DNA from 2 places in the Cellulomonas fimi ATCC 484 genome. Region 2 is predicted to be linked to the other one. Evidence: riboswitches for the same ligand, from Rfam matches in the RefSeq annotation. Region 2 holds a riboswitch; the other holds the start of a gene.
The links. Region 2 has a riboswitch for cyclic di-GMP ahead of CELF_RS11490 (BldC family transcriptional regulator). Riboswitches for the same ligand answer to the same signal wherever they lie in the genome.

Region 1 (7,523 bases), 200 kb from region 2:
ACGACCCCCGGGGTGAGCAGCGCGCACGCGCGCGCGCCGTCACCGGCGTCCACCGCGTCGTAGAAGTCGCGCACCACGTCCCGCGCGTCGGCCGTCCGGGCGGTGCCCGCGCACGCCGCACATGGCGTGACCAGCAGCGTCGCGAGCAGCAGGGCCGCGCCCCGTGCCGTCGTCGTCCTCATGGCTGACGATGCTGGCACCGCTGCACCCGCGCCGCTCGTCGGCGCACGGCGCGCCCACCGCCCCGCGACCTGCAGCGACGGCGCCGGCCCGCGCGACGGCCGCGCCCCGCAGGGCGACGATGGGCGGGCGGGCCGGCAGCGCCCGCACGGTTCGGGGGGAGGAGGGCCCGAGACGTGAGCGGCCGCAGCCCCGACGCGCCCGTCCGTGCGCCCGCGTCGTACCAGCGGTGGGACGGGATCACGTTCCTGCACTGGCCGTACCCGCCCGCGGTCGTCGGCGCCCTGCTGCCGCCCGGGCTCGTGGTCGACGTGCTCGACGGCGCGGCGTGGGTGGGGCTCACGCCGTTCGCGATGCGCGACGTGCGGGTCCCCGGCCTGCCCGCGCTCCCCCGCTGGTCGCAGTTCCTCGAGGTGAACGTGCGCACGTACGTGCGGCACCCGGCGAGCGGCACGGACGGCCTGTGGTTCCTCACCCTCCTGTGCCCGCGTCGGGCGTTCGTCGCCGCGATGCGGGTCCTCGGGCTGCCGTACGTGCACGCGGCGGGGGCGGTCGTCCGCACGACCGGCGCGGTCGAGTACGCGGCCGCCACGGACCGGGGGCGACGGCTGCGCGTGGTCGTCGAGCCGGGCGACGCGGTCCGGTTCCCCGACGCGTGGTCCGACGCGGTGACCGGCCGCTGGAACGCCTTCACCCGACGCGCGGGGACGCTGTGGCGGGTCCCCGTCGAGCACGCGCCCTGGCCGCTGCACGACGCCGCCGCGCCACGTCTGCGGACCGACCTGCTGGAGGCCTGCGGGCTGCCGACCCCGTCCGGCGCGCCCCGGGTGTCGTGGTCGCCCGGCGTGGACGTGCGGGTGGGCGCCCCGCGTCCCGTGGCCCTCGTGCACGTCCCGCACCGACGTGGACGTGCGGCGGCTGTCGGACCCGGTGGCTAGCGTCGGGCCATGGACGCGACGGCGTGGCTCCTCGACGGTGACCCGGCGATCCGGTGGCAGGTCCTGCGCGACCTGACCGACGCACCCGCCGACGCGGTCGCGGCCGAGCGGGCGCGTGTCGAGCACGAGGGGTGGGGCGCCGCGCTGCTCGCCGCGCAGGACCCCGACGGCCGGTGGGCGGGCGGTGCCTGCTTCCCCGCCGGGTACGCGGGCGACGAGCCGGGCCAGCCCTGGACGGCGACCATGCACGTCCTGCAGACGCTGATCCTGCTGGGGCTGGACCCCGGATCGGCGTCCGCGCGGCGCACCGCGGCGCTCGTCGCCGAGAGCTGCCGGTGGGAGCACGACGGCCAGCGCTACTTCGACGGCGAGGTCGAGCCGTGCATCAACGGGCGGACGATCGAGGCCGGCGTGTGGGCCGGGGTGGACGTGCGTCCCCTCGTGGAACGCGTGCTCGACGAGCAGCTCGCCGACGGCGGCTGGAACTGCGAGGCGGAGCTCGGCTCGGTCCGCTCCTCCTTCGACACGACGATGTGCGTGCTGGACGGCCTGCTCGCCGTCGAACGGGCGCACGGCGACCCGACGGTGCGGGCGGCGCGGCTGCGCGGGCTGGAGTACCTGCTGGAGCGGCGGCTGTTCCGCCGCGCCAGCACCGGGCAGGTCGTGGACCCGGCATACCTCGAGCTCGCGTTCCCGTACTACTGGCACTACGACGTGCTGCGCGCGCTCGACCACGTCCGGGCCGCGGGCGACCCGCCGGACCCCCGGATGACGGAGGCCGTCGAGCTCGTGCGCAGCCGGCGCCGGGCCGACGGCCGCTGGGCGCTCGACCGCGTGCACCCGGGTCGGGTCCACCTCGAGATCGAGGGTCCCGTGGGTGCGCCGAGCCGGTGGAGCACGCTGCGGGCGATGCGCGTCCTGCGGTGGTGGGACGCGGCCTCAGCCTGACGCCGGCGGGCCGGTCGCCGCCGGGTGAAACCGCGGGTGACACGTCCCCTCGGCGGCCCCTCGACCCTTGTCGGCGCGGCAGCGGCGTTCGTAGCCTCGAGAGGTCAGACAAGGGCACACCCGTCGCGAGGCGGGGCCGCAAAGCCACGGGACCCACGCGGTCAGCCGGGCTGCCGACCAGGGGGCCTTCCACATGCACGCCATGCACTGGCGCGCGCCCGCGCGCACGCTCGTCCGCACCCGCACCCGCACCCACACCCGCACCCGAATCCGCACCGGCGCCGGCACGGGGCGCAGCCGAACCGCCCACGCGACCCCGCGGCCCCGTCGCGCGGGCCGGGTTGGGCTCGTCGCGCTGCTGCTCGCCACCACGGCGGTGCTCGTCCCGCTCGTCCCCGCGCCCGCGGCGGCGGCAGAGCCGGACCTCGCGCCGTCCGGCCTGCTGTTCGGTGCCTACGTCGCGCAGCGCTCGGCACCGAGCGTCGAGGCGGCCACCGCGGCGTTCGAGGAGCGGGTCGGCCGTCGCCTCGAGCTGCACCGCTGGTACAGCCGCTGGGACGAGACGATGCCGCCATCCGGGCTGCGCGCGTCGGTCGCCGCGGGACGCACGCCGGTCCTGTCGATCGAGCCGCGCACGCTCGCGGGCACCCGGCTGTCCTGGGCGTCCGTCGCACGCGGGGACCACGACGCACGCATCCGGGCGCAGGCCACGGGCGTCGCGTCGCTCGGCGTCCCCGTGCTGCTCGCGTTCCACCACGAGCCCGAGCTCGCGGGCACGCACGGCACCCCCGCCGAGTTCCGCGCGGCGTGGCGGCGCTACGTCGAGGTCTTCCGGGCAGCGGGCGTCACGAACGTGCTGTGGACGTGGATCGTGACGCCCACGGTGCTCGGCGGCACGACGGGTCCCACGGCGACCGACCTGTACCCGGGCGACGACGTCGTCGACCGCGTGGGGCTCGACGCCTACAACTGGGCGGGCTGCGCACCGGGAGTGCCGACCGCGTGGCGCTCGATGGCGACGATCGCGGGACCGGCCCGCGACTTCGCCCGCGCGCACGGCAAGCCGCTGCTCCTCGCGGAGTGGGGCTCGGTCGAGGACGCGGCGGACCCGGGCCGCAAGGCGGCGTGGCTGCGCGAGTCGCTCGCGACGCTCGCGTCGTGGCCCGAGGTCGAGGGCGCGCTGTACTTCCACCAGCACGGCACGTGCCCGTGGTGGACGGACTCCACGGCGACGACGGCGGCCGCGTTCACCGAGATCGCGAACTCCCCCACCGCGCACGGGCGCACGAGCGCGTGGCTGCGCGCCTCCACGGTGCTCGGCGGTGCACCCCTCGCCGTCGCGTTCGACGCGTCCCGCAGCGCGGGCGCCGGCACGGCGACCGGCAGCGGCGTGACGACGTGGCGGCTCGACCCCGGCGACGGCACGCCACCCACGACCGGCACGGGCACACCACCGGCCGTCCTGGCGCACACGTACCGGACGGCCGGCACGTTCCGGGCGCGGCTCGACGTCACCGACGCCGCGGGCGGCACGGCCACGGACCAGCGGACGGTGACGGTGGCCGCGGCGCCCACGCTCGAAGTCGCCGCGCGCGCCGTGACCACGACCGGTGCCGAGCTCGTCGCGTGGGTCGACCCGGACGGGCTGACCGGCATGGTCCGGTTCGAGTGGGGCACGTCCACGGCCTACGGCGCGACCGCCACCGCGTCCGTGCCTGCCGTGACCTACGCGGCGACCACGCCCGTCGTCGCCACCGGCCTCGCGCCGTCGACCACGTACGCGGTGCGGGTCACGGCGGCCACGGCGGCCGGCACCACGACCCGCAGCACGACCTTCAGCACCGCGGGCGCGCCGACGACGTCCACCACGTGGGCGTCGGGCACCGCGCGCACGTCCACCACGCTCGGCGCCACCGTGAACCCGCGTCTCGCCGCCACGAGCGCCTGGTTCGAGTGGGGTCCCACGGCGGCGCTCGGCGCGGGGACGGCTCCCGTCGCGCTGTCCGCCGTCGGGTACGACACGACCCTCACGACCGCCGTGGCAGGACTCGCCCCCGGCACGACGTACCACTACCGGCTCGTCGCCCGGAACGCGCACGGCTCCGTCGCCGGTCCCGTCCGCACGGTCACGACGAGCCGCTGACCGCGGGACCGCCCGGCAGGCCCGTGCTCGCGTGGAGCGGCGGGGCCGGCCGCGCGCGGCTAGCGTGGGACGCGGTGCAGCAGCCGCCGCCTCGTGGAGAGGCCGACGGAGGCGCGATGACCGGTACGCCCGCCGTGCGCGACCCCGGTCGCGTCGAGTACGTCCTGCCGCTGCGGTGGACCACGGACGAGGACCTGCCCGAGCTGACCGCGTACCTGCGGGCGCTGTCCGCGGCGGTCCCCGTCATGGTCGTCGACGGCTCGCCGGAGCCGCTGTTCGCCGCCCACCGGCGCGCCTGGGCCGGGGTCGTCCGCCACGTCCGCCCCGAGCCCTGGCCAGGGGCGAACGGCAAGGTGCGCGGCGTCATGACGGGGCTGCACCTCGCGTGGGCCGATGCGGTCGTCCTGGCCGACGACGACGTTCGGTGGCGTCCCGCGCAGCTGCGCCGTGCGCTGCGGCTCCTGGAGGACGCCGACGTCGTCGTGCCGCAGAACGTGTTCGAGCCTGCGCCGTGGCACGCCCGGTGGGACACCGCGCGCACGCTGGTGAACCGCGCGTGCGGCGGCGACTGGCCGGGCACGCTCGTCGTGCGCCGCTCACGGCTCCTCGACTGGGGCGGCTACGACGGCGACGTCCTGTTCGAGAACCACGAGCTCGTCCGCACCGTCGCGGCGCACGGTGGCCGGGTGCTCCGGGCGGACGACCTCTACGTGCCGCGGCGCCCGCCGCGGACCCGGACCTTCTGGTCGCAGCGCGTGCGGCAGGCCTACGACGACCTCGCGGAGCCGCTGCGGCTGACGGTCGAGGCGGCGGTGCTCCCGACGCTCGTGGCCGCGGCCGTCACGCGCCGCGCCGGACCGGCGCTGGTCGTCGCGGGCGCGTCCGTGGGCCTCGCGTGGCGGGGTCGACGGCTCGGCGGGGGCCGTGCCGTGTTCCCCGCGGGAGACGTGGCCCTCGCGCCGCTGTGGGTCGCCGAGCGCGCGGTGTGCGTCTGGGCCGCGCTCGCGCTGCGCGCCCGCGGCGGGGTGCCCTACGCGGGCGGTCGGCTGCTGCGGGCGGGGACGCCCGGCCGGCGCCTGCGCACGCGCGTGACGCTCTGACCGGCCCGGGGCGACCTGCGGAGACCGGCCCGGAGCGACCCGCGGAGCCGCGACGGCGGCGCCGGGCGCCCCGAACCTCCGGAGCCCCGAACCTCAGGGCGCCTCGAAGCCGATCGCCTTGTGGCTGCCGTCGCACCACGGCTTGATCGCGGACGCCCCGCACCGGCACAGCGCGACGGTCGCCCTGTGCTTCTCGACGGGGTTGCCGCGGTCGTCGACCACGGGCACGTCCCCGCGCACGAGCAGCGGGCCGTCGGGGCACGCGACGATCGAGCCGCGCGGCACGGCGCCCTCGTGGGGTCCGGCGGGGCTCACGCGGGCACCCGGAGCGAGGTCGCGCCGCGTTCCCAGGCCGCGACGAGGTGCTCGCCGACGAGCTCGTCGAGGTAGAGGCACGCGCACGCCCCGAACAGGATGTCCGGCACGAGGTCGGGTTCCTGCTCGGCGAGGCCCCCGGCCAGGTCCCGTCCGGCGATCTGCTCGTGCACCGCGTCCGCCTCCACGTGCTCGTCGAAGTACTCGGTCACGTCGGCGCCGTACCCGTGCCGGCGGAACCCGTCGCCGTAGCGCCGGTTCGGCAGCGACGACGTCATCTCGAACGCCGCGAGGTGGCCCGCGGTCGCGCCGCGCAACCGGCGGTGCAGCCCGAACAGCGACATCGTGTTGACGGCGGCGAGCGTCACGGCGGGCACCTCGTCGACGTAGCGTCCGAACGTCGACTCGAGCCCGGCCCCGCGCATGGTGCGCGCGAACAGCTCGGCGTGCATCCGGTCCGGGGCGCCGCCGCCGTACTCGTCCGCCTGGATCTCCACGAGCGCGGCCTTCGCCGGGCCCTGCAGCCGGGGCACCGCCCACGTGTGCGGGTCGGCCTCCTTGAGCTGGTACACCGAGCGCTGGACGAGCAGCTCGCGGAGCTGGTCGCGTGTCGCCTGCTTGCCCACGTACCGCGACAGGCTCGGCCCGGGTCCCGGCGCGGTCAGCGTGAACAGCGTGTCCGCCACGGCCCGGCGGTCCGGGGGCACGTCCGCGGGCACCTGGACGCGCTCGCGCAGGGTGCGCTCGAGCGCGTCCTCGAGCAGCCCGCGGGCGCGCAGCACGTCGGGGTGCCACTCCCACGCGTCGTCGACGCCCTCGATGCCGCCGTAGTGCAGCTCGTACAGCACGAACAGCGCGAGCTGCACGTCGTCGTCGAGGAGCAGGTCGTCGGACGCGTCCACGGCGGCACGGGCCGCGTCGAGCAGCCGGTCGTCGGGGGGCGCGTCGAGGCGGCCCGGGGCGGCGGCCAGCGTGTCGGCGAGCAGCGTGCCCAGCGGTCCGCGGGGCTGGGGCGGCTTCATCAGGTCCTCCGTCCGGGCGCGGCTCGGCCACGACTCCGAAGCCGACGAGCAGCACCAGCGTCACACGGCTCCGCCGGGCCCGCACGGCGGCACCCGCACCCGTCGCAGGTGGGAGCCCCGCCGCCTCACGCCGCGGGCCGCGACCGGGCGCGAGCGCGCCTCCGCGCGCGCCCTGGCGCCCGCTCCCCCAGACTGTCCGCGTGCGAACCATGGGTGTCGAGGAGGAGTTCCTGCTGGTCACGCCTGACGGCGTACCGACGGCGGTCGCGCCGGCGGTGCTGCGGCTCGCGGCCGCGGAGCCGTCCGACCCGCGCCCGGGCGGCGACGTCGAGAAGGAGTTCAAGCAGGAGCAGGTCGAGACCTCGACGCACCCGTGCACCGACCGCGACGACCTGCTCGCGCAGGTGCGCGACGGCCGCGCCCGCGCGGACGCGCTCGCGCAGGCCGCCGGCGCCCGCGTCGCCGCGCTCGGCGCGCCGCCCCAGGACGTCGAGTCGACCGTGATCCCCGACCGGCGCGCGCACGAGATCCGTGCCCGCTTCGGGCAGACGGCACGCGAGCAGCTGACGTGCGGGTGCCACGTGCACGTCGCGGTGCAGGACGACGACGAGGGCGTGCGCGTCCTCGACCACCTGCGCCCGTGGAACGCGGTGCTCCTGGCCCTCAGCGCGAACAGCCCGTCCTGGTCCGGGTCGAGCACCGGCTACGCGAGCTACCGCTCGCAGGTGTGGGGCCGCTGGCCGACGTCGGGCCCGACCGCGCCGTTCGGCGACGGCGCGACCTACCGGCACGTGATCGCCGACCTGCTGCGCACGGGCACGGTGCTGGACGACGGGATGGTCTACTTCGACGCGCGGCTGTCCGCGCACTACCCGAC
Region 2 (7,523 bases):
CCCGCCCGAGGCGTCGTCCGGGTCGTCGTCCGAGGAGGTCGCGGCCCGCGATCCCGCGCTCTGCGCCCGAGGGCTCGCGCTGCACGGTCCCCGCGGCCGCGTCTACGGCCCGGTCGACCTCGACCTGGCGCCCGGGACGCTCACCGTCCTGCAGGGTGCGCAGGGGTCGGGACGCACGAGCCTCCTGCTCACGCTCGCCGGCCGCATGACGCCCGACCGCACCGCCGAGCTGCGCGTCCTGGGCGAGCCGCTGCCGCGCCGGCGTCGTGCGGTGCAGCGCGCCGCCGCCGTCTCCGGGTTCCGCGGCATCGACGACCTCGACGCGTCCGTCACCGTCGCGGCGACCGTCCGCGAGCGGCTCGCCTGGCTGGGCCCCTGGTACCGGTACACGCCGCGGCCGGGTGATGCGACGCTCGACGCGCTGCTCGCGCCCGCGTTCCGCGAGCGCCCCGTCCCGCCGGGTCGCACGGTCGCGTGGGACCTCGACGAGCTCGACGCGATGCTCCTGCGCCTCGGCCTCGCGCTCCTGCAGCGCCCCGCGCTGCTCGTCGTCGACGACGTCGACCAGGTGCTCGACGACGCCCGCCGCCAGGTCGTCTGGACGCACCTCGAGGAGCTCGCGGCCGACGGCACGACCGTCATCGCCTCCTGCGCGAGCGCCGACGAGGTCGCCCGCACGCGCTGGACCACGCCGCCGACCGTCGTCGCCCTGCCGTCCTGACGCACCGCCGCCCGGCCCCCTCCACCGCCACCCACCCGAGGACCCGCCATGCTCTCGCTCACCGCCGGGACCGAGCTGCGCCGCTTCCGCCGCGGCACGCTCCCCCGGCTCGCCGTCGTCGCGATGATCGTCGTCCCGCTGCTCTACGGCGTGCTGTACCTCTGGGCGTTCTGGAACCCGACGGGCCACCTCGACCGGATCCCCGTCGCCCTCGTCGACGCCGACGCGGGCGCGGTGCGCGACGGCACCCCGGTGGACGCCGGAGGTGACCTCGTCGAGCGGCTGGTCGACGAGAAGCGCCTCGACTGGGTCGTCACGGACGCGGCCGACGCCGCCGCGGGTGTCGACGAGGGCCGGTACTACTTCGCCGTCACGATCCCTGCCGACTTCTCCGCGGACCTCGTCTCGGCCGGCGGCGACGCGCCGCGGTCCGCGCGCATCGACGTCACCTACGACGACGCGAACTCGTTCCTCGTGACCTCGCTGGGCCGCACCGCGATGGAGCGCATCCGCGCGGCCGTCTCCGCGACCGCGGGAGAGCAGGCGGTCGACGCCGTGCTCGTCGGCCTCACGCAGGCCCACGACGGCCTGGCGCAGGCCTCCGACGGTGCGGTGCAGCTCCGGGGCGCCACGCACGAGCTCGCGACGGGCGCGACGACTCTCGCCGACGGGGCCCACGCGCTGCGCGACGGCGCCGGACGGGCCGCCGACGGCGCCGCCGACCTCGAGGACGGCACGGCACAGGTGCGGGACGGTGCCGCGACGACCGCGGACGCCGCCGGCAGGCTCGCCGACGGCAGCGCGCAGGTCGCCGACGGCGTGCACGCGGCCGTCGCCCAGGTCGACGCGCTCGCGGCGAGCGCCGAGCAGGTCCCCGCGCAGCTCGGGTCGCTCACCGCCTACCTCACGGCCCGGGCCCAGGGCGGCGACGCGCAGGCCGCCCAGATCCTGTCCGGCCTCGCGGCGACGGCGTCGTCGCTGCCCGACGCGGCGACGCTCGACGCGGCGACGCAGAGCCTGCACGAGCTCGACGCCGGGGCCCGCGGGGTCGCGGACGGCTCCGCGGCGCTGCGGGACGGGGCCGCGCAGCTCGCCGCGGGCGCGGCGGACGTGCGGGACGGCGCCGCGGCGCTCGCCGACGGCACCGCGGACGTGGCGGCCGGGGCGACCGACCTCTCCGACGGCGCCGACCGGCTGACGGACGGCACGGGCGGGATCGAGGAGGGCGCGAGCACGCTCGCCGACGCGCTCACGCAGGGCACCGCCGCGGTCCCCTCCGACCCGGACGGCACGCGCGAGGCCCGGGCGGCCGCGATCGCCGAGCCCGTCGCGCTCGAGGCCACCGACCGCGCCGCCGCCGAGGGGTTCGGCGAGGGGATCGCGCCGTTCTTCCTGCCGCTCGCGCTGTTCCTCGGGGGCGTCGTCACGTGGATGCTGCTGCGCCCCGTCCCGCCGCGCGCGCTGGCCACTCCGGCGCGAGGCGCTCGCGCGGCGCTCGCCGGGTTCGCTCCCGCGTTCGTCATGGGTGTCGCGCAGGTCGTCGCCCTGCTCACCGTGCTGCGCGTCGGGCTCGGCCTCACGCCCAGCCACCCGCTCGGGGCGCTCGCGTTCACCGTGCTCGTCGTCGCCGCGTTCCTCGCGCTGCAGCAGATGCTCCTCGCACTGCTCGGCACGGCTGCCGGTCGTGTCGCGACGCTCGCGCTCCTCGTGCTCCAGCTCGCGTCGGCGGGCGGGACCTACCCCGTCGAGACGTCGCCCGCGTTCTTCCGGGCCCTGCACCCGCTGCTGCCCATGAGCTACGGAGTCGACGGGCTGCGCGCACTGCTCACGGGCAACCCCGACGGCCGGCTGTGGACGGCGGTGGCGTACCTCGTCACGCTGCTCGTGGGCTCGCTCGCGGTGACGTCGTGGCGCGCCGGGCGCATGCGCACGTGGACGCTGTCGCGCCTGCACCCCGCGCTGACCCTCTGACGACCGCCGACCTGAGAGGCTGCCCCCATGCGGAGCACCGAGACCCGGCAGCGCATCGTCGACGCCTCCCTCGCCCTCGTCGCCGACCGCGGGTACTCCGCGACGTCCGTCGACGAGATCGCCGCCGCGGCGGGCGTCGCGAAGGGGTCGGTCTTCTACAACTTCGGCTCGAAGGCGGAGCTGTTCGAGGCGATCCTCGGCGAGGGCGTGCAGCACCTCACCGCGACCCTGCAGGGAGCGGCCGCGGGGGCGCACGGGCGGGAGGCCGTCGAGGCCCTGGTCACCGAGCTGCTCACGCAGGTGCGCGACCACCCGGACTTCGCGAAGGTCATGGTCGCCACGGGCCGGCGCTGGCAGGACTCGATCCGCTCGCTGCGGGACGACGCGATGGGCGTGTTCGCGGCGGCGGTGCGGGACGCGTGGCCCGAGCGCGACCCGTCGCTGACCGCGGCGGCGCTGTTCGGGGCGACGGTCGTGGCCGGGCTGGAGTGGCTCGTGTTCCAGCCGGGTCGCTCGCTCGACGAGGTGCGCGAGGCGGTGCTCAGCACCGTCCGCTGAGCCGGCGGGACCCTGTGCAGCCGCCGCCCGTGCGCGCGCCGAGCGACCGCGTCGTCCGGACACGCGGAACGCGGGCGGCGACTGGTGTCACCGCCCGCGTCCGGGGTCGTGCAGGTCGCGGCAGGAGCCGCGGAGGGTCACTCGCCCGCGCGCTGCGAGGGGACGCCCTGGAGGAGCTGACGCACCTCGGACTCGTGGAACCGGCGGTGCCCGCCGAGCGTGCGGACCGCCGAGAGCTTGCCTGCCTGGGCCCAGCGCGTGACCGTCTTCGGGTCCACGCGGAACAGGACGGCGACCTCACCCGGCGTCAGAAGGGCGCCCTGCGAGAGCGGGGCGTCGGTGGCGGGGGTGGTCACGGCCATGATGGATCTCCTGTCGTTCGGTAGCTCGGCTGACCTCGTGGGTCCCGTGGCTTTGCGTCCCCACCTTGCGGCGGGTTTGCCGTTGTCGCTGACATCCAGAACTATGACCGTTTCCGAGCGGTTAGTCAAGAAACTCCGCACCTCCCGGACGCGGCGAACGGGTGAATGTCAGAGCCTGCCGAAGCGGGCCCGGGCAAACGCATACCCCCCGTAGGCCACAAGTCCCAGAGCGACGAGCCCGAGCAGCACGGGACCGCCAGGCTGGCTTCGGAGCGTGTGCAACGCCTGGTCAAGGCCACCGGCGGCTGCGGGGTCCGCCTTGACGGCCGCGACGACGAACAGGACGCCGACGATCCCGAGGGCGATGCCCTTGAGGACGTAGCCCCAGACCCCCAGCCGCTCGACGACGCGCCCGGCGGTGCCCGAAGGAAGTCGGTGCAGGTCAGACAGGAATTTCTTCCTCGCACCCTTTACCACGTGGTAAGCCCCGACCCCGACGACGGCCACCCCGGCGAGGCCCACGAGCAGCCGTCCGCCCGTCGCGGACATGAGGCGCGCCGTCAGGTCCGCGGCCTGCTGCTCGCTCGACGAGCCGCCGCCGCGCGCGAACCCCAACGCCGCCGCCGCCAGCGCGAGGTACACCACGGCCCGCCCGGCGGCCTTCGCACGCCACGCGCCGCCCGCGCCGCCCGGCAGGTCGCCCCGCATCGTCGGCGGCACGCCGCGGACGGCCTTGACGACCTCCCACAGGCCGAGGGCGGCGAGCCCCAGGACGAACAGCCACAGCAGCGCGCTGCCGAACGGCGTCGACGCCACCGTCGCGAACGCCCCCGACTGGTCGGCCTGCTGCGAGCTGCTGCCGAACGCCACCTGGAGCGCCAGCACGCCGATGAGGACGTGCAGCACCCCGCTCACCGCGTACCCCGTGCGCGCCGCGAGCTCCCAGCCCTGCCCGGCGTTCGTCGTCGTGGTCATGCCGTCACCACCCGATCTCCCCCCGGTCGACCCGTCGCGTCGGATCGTGGCAGCGAACACCCGCCCGCGCGACCGGAGAGCGGGTGAGGACCCGTGCCGTACCCTGGGCGAGCCTTCGGGGGCAGTAGCTCAGCCGGTCAGAGCAGCGGACTCATAATCCGTGGGTCGTGGGTTCAAGCCCCACCTGCCCCACCCGGACCGCCCAGGACCACGGTCGGGGGGCGCACCCGCGGGCGTGCCCCGCACGGTCCGGAGCGGTCGTGCACGCGGGTACCGTGGCCCGGTGCCTCTCCTCCGTCGACGCCGGCTTCCCGCGCCCGAACGCGCCCTGCTCGACCTGCGCCCCGGGGACAAGGTCCTCGTCGAGGCGCACCTCACGGACGGTCGGTGGGCGGTCGCCACACGACGGGCGGTGCACCTGCTGGAGGAGGGGCAGGTCGTGCGGGTGCCGTGGAGCGACGTCGACCGCGGCTCGCTCGACCCCACGACACGCGTGCTGACCGTGACGTGGGTGTGGGGCGGCACGTCGCGGCTGCCGTTCGCGCAGGACGGAGCCTCGGTCGCGTTCACCCAGACGTTCCGCGAGCGCGTGCAGCAGTCCGTCGTGCACGCCGTCCCCGTCACCGTGCCGGGCGGCGCCCGGGTGCGGCTCGCGCTGCGGCGCGACGAGGAGGGCGAGATCTTCACGCAGGTGCTGGGCGACGGGACCGTGGACGTCGAGGACCCCGCCGTGTCGGCGGCGCTCGACGTCGCCGAGGCAGAGGCACGCGACGCGGCGGGGCTGCCCCGCTGACGACCGCCCGCGCGCATCCCCCGCGCCCGGTGGGTGGTCCGGAGCACCCCCGCGTGGCTGCTAGAGTTCTTGCCGCAACGATCCCTCGTAGCTCAATTGGCAGAGCATCCGACTGTTAATCGGACGGTTACTGGTTCGAGTCCAGTCGAGGGAGCTTCACCTGGAGGCCTCTGACCAGCGTCACCCGCTGATCGGAGGCCTTCGTCGTCTCCGCGACCGTCCGGCGACCGACGGCGCGCGCCGGACCCGCCCTATGGCCGCAGGCGGGTCGTCGGGACGATCTCCGAGGCCTGGGACGTGCTCGACCAGCGCAGCTCCGCGACCGCGTTCCGGACGCCGTCGAAGTACTCCAGGACGATCGGCACCGCCTGCCCCGCGGTGAGCGCGACCGTCCCCGTGTCGACGCGGCGTGAGTGGTTCGTCCATTGGTCGATCACGAGCGTCCCGTCGACCCACAGCCGCACGCCGTCGTCCGACGTCGTCGCGAACGTGTAGGTCTGCGAGTACCGGGGCACGACCGACCCGCTCCAGCGGACCGAGAAGGTGTCCGCCCCGATCCCGCTCACGGGCGCGGCGAGCCCCCAGTCGAACGCGACGGCCGGGTCGATGCGCGTGACCGTCGCGCCCGTGAGGTCGGCGTTGTCGTGGTAGACGGCCCGCAGGCCGCGCAGCCCGAGGGTCGCCGTGAGCGTGGTCGACGACGCGGGCGTGGTCCACGTCCGCGTCGCCGCCGTGGACCCGTCGGACCACCCGTCGAGCTCGTACGTGCGGCCCTGCGCGTCGCGCTGCGACGGCACCGTGAGCCGCAGGTCGAACCCCGCCCACGACGTCACGGTCGTCGGGCCCGTGACCGTCTGGCCGTTGACCGTGAGCGTGCGTCCGGCAGGCGACGTCGCGAGCGTCGCCGCGACCCGGCGTGGCAGGAAGTCGCGCGTGACCGTGGTCGTCGCGCCCTGCGCGTCCGTGGCGGTCAGGGTGACCCGCAGGTGGCTGTTCGCGGCGGCGGCGAGGTCCTCGGGCCCGGGGGCCTGGAACGACACCGCGCTGCCGGTCACCGGGCCGAGGAACGGGTGCGTGTGCTGGTCGTGGACGCGCACGACCGTCCAGGACAGGCGCGACCCCGGCAGCGTGCCGTCCTGCGCGTCCGTCGCCGACCCGGACAGCGTGTACGTCTGCCCGACGACGAACGTCGCGCCGGCCGCCGGGGACGTGATCTGCGCGGTGGGCGCGGTGTTGCCCGAGGTGATCCGCGCCGTCACCGCCGCCGACGTCGCGCCCTGCGGGTCGCGCACGCGCAGCGTCGCCGTCCACGTGCCCGCCGCGTACGTGTGCTGCACCGTGGGCGTCGTCGTGGTGGCGTCGGGCGTGCCGTCGCCGAACTGCCACAGGTACGTGAGCGTGCCGCCGTCGGGGTCGCTGCTGCCGCGGCCGTCGAGGGTGGTCGTCAGCGGTGCGGCGCCGCTCGTCGGGGACGCGGTCAGCGCCGCCGTCGGCGTGCGGTTGGCGGTGCCCGTGTACGCGAGCCGGCGGATCTCGCCGCCGTTCGCGTACGTCGTGTAGTAGAGCGCCTGGGTGCCCGACCACGGCCCGAACTCGAGGTGGACCGCGGCGCCGAGGCCGGTCGCGACGTCGGTGCGCGTCCCGCCCCGGAGCATCATGAGCCGGCCGCAGTTGTAGTCGGAGAACAGGTACCCGCCCTCGTACGCCGCGGGCCAGACACCGTCCGGGACGAACGCGCCGCCCGTGATGGAGCCGCAGCCCGTGCTCCGGCCGTAGTCGTGGATCGGGTTCGTCATCCCGGCCGGGAGCGCGCCACCGCAGTCCGTCGCGGAGCCGGTCTGCGCGCAGTGCCCCTCACGCACCGGCCAGCCGTAGTCCGCACCGGGCGTGCCGAGGTCGATCTCCTCCCACACGTTCTGCCCCACGTCGTTGACGTGGAACACCGTCCCGCTCGCGTCCGGGTCGAAGGCGAACCGGAACGGGTTGCGCAGCCCCCACGCGAACGTCTCGCGGCAGACGGTCCCGGGCGCGGCCGGCGCGAGCCGGCAGCTCGCGGTCCCGGTGCCGAGGAACGGGTTGCCCGGTGCGGGCGCCCCGGTGGTCCGGTCGACGCGCAGGACCTTGCCGAGGAGCACGTTGCGGT

Region 1: linked by a shared signal. The riboswitch ahead of CELF_RS10570 (PKD domain-containing protein) and the one ahead of CELF_RS11490 (BldC family transcriptional regulator) in region 2 are both predicted to bind cyclic di-GMP.

Annotation. Positions count from the first base shown of each region.
Region 1 covers NC_015514.1:2,313,966-2,321,488, forward strand. The annotation lists gene CELF_RS10555 (nuclear transport factor 2-like protein) at 1-182, opposite strand, end outside; gene CELF_RS10560 (YqjF family protein) at 357-1,118, shown strand; gene CELF_RS10565 (hypothetical protein) at 1,128-2,066, shown strand; cyclic di-GMP riboswitch class I at 2,170-2,244, shown strand; gene CELF_RS10570 (PKD domain-containing protein) at 2,260-4,209, shown strand; gene CELF_RS10575 (glycosyltransferase family 2 protein) at 4,326-5,309, shown strand; gene CELF_RS20440 (CDGSH iron-sulfur domain-containing protein) at 5,403-5,624, opposite strand; gene CELF_RS10585 (iron-containing redox enzyme family protein) at 5,621-6,646, opposite strand; gene CELF_RS10590 (carboxylate-amine ligase) at 6,847-7,523, shown strand, end outside.
Region 2 covers NC_015514.1:2,510,735-2,518,257, forward strand. The annotation lists gene CELF_RS11475 (ATP-binding cassette domain-containing protein) at 1-721, shown strand, start outside; gene CELF_RS11480 (YhgE/Pip domain-containing protein) at 770-2,692, shown strand; gene CELF_RS11485 (TetR/AcrR family transcriptional regulator) at 2,720-3,250, shown strand; gene CELF_RS11490 (BldC family transcriptional regulator) at 3,388-3,612, opposite strand; cyclic di-GMP riboswitch class I at 3,629-3,703, opposite strand; gene CELF_RS11495 (DUF1206 domain-containing protein) at 3,781-4,587, opposite strand; tRNA gene CELF_RS11500 (tRNA-Ile) at 4,706-4,779, shown strand; gene CELF_RS11505 (hypothetical protein) at 4,871-5,380, shown strand; tRNA gene CELF_RS11510 (tRNA-Asn) at 5,462-5,534, shown strand; gene CELF_RS11515 (PQQ-dependent sugar dehydrogenase) at 5,632-7,523, opposite strand, start outside.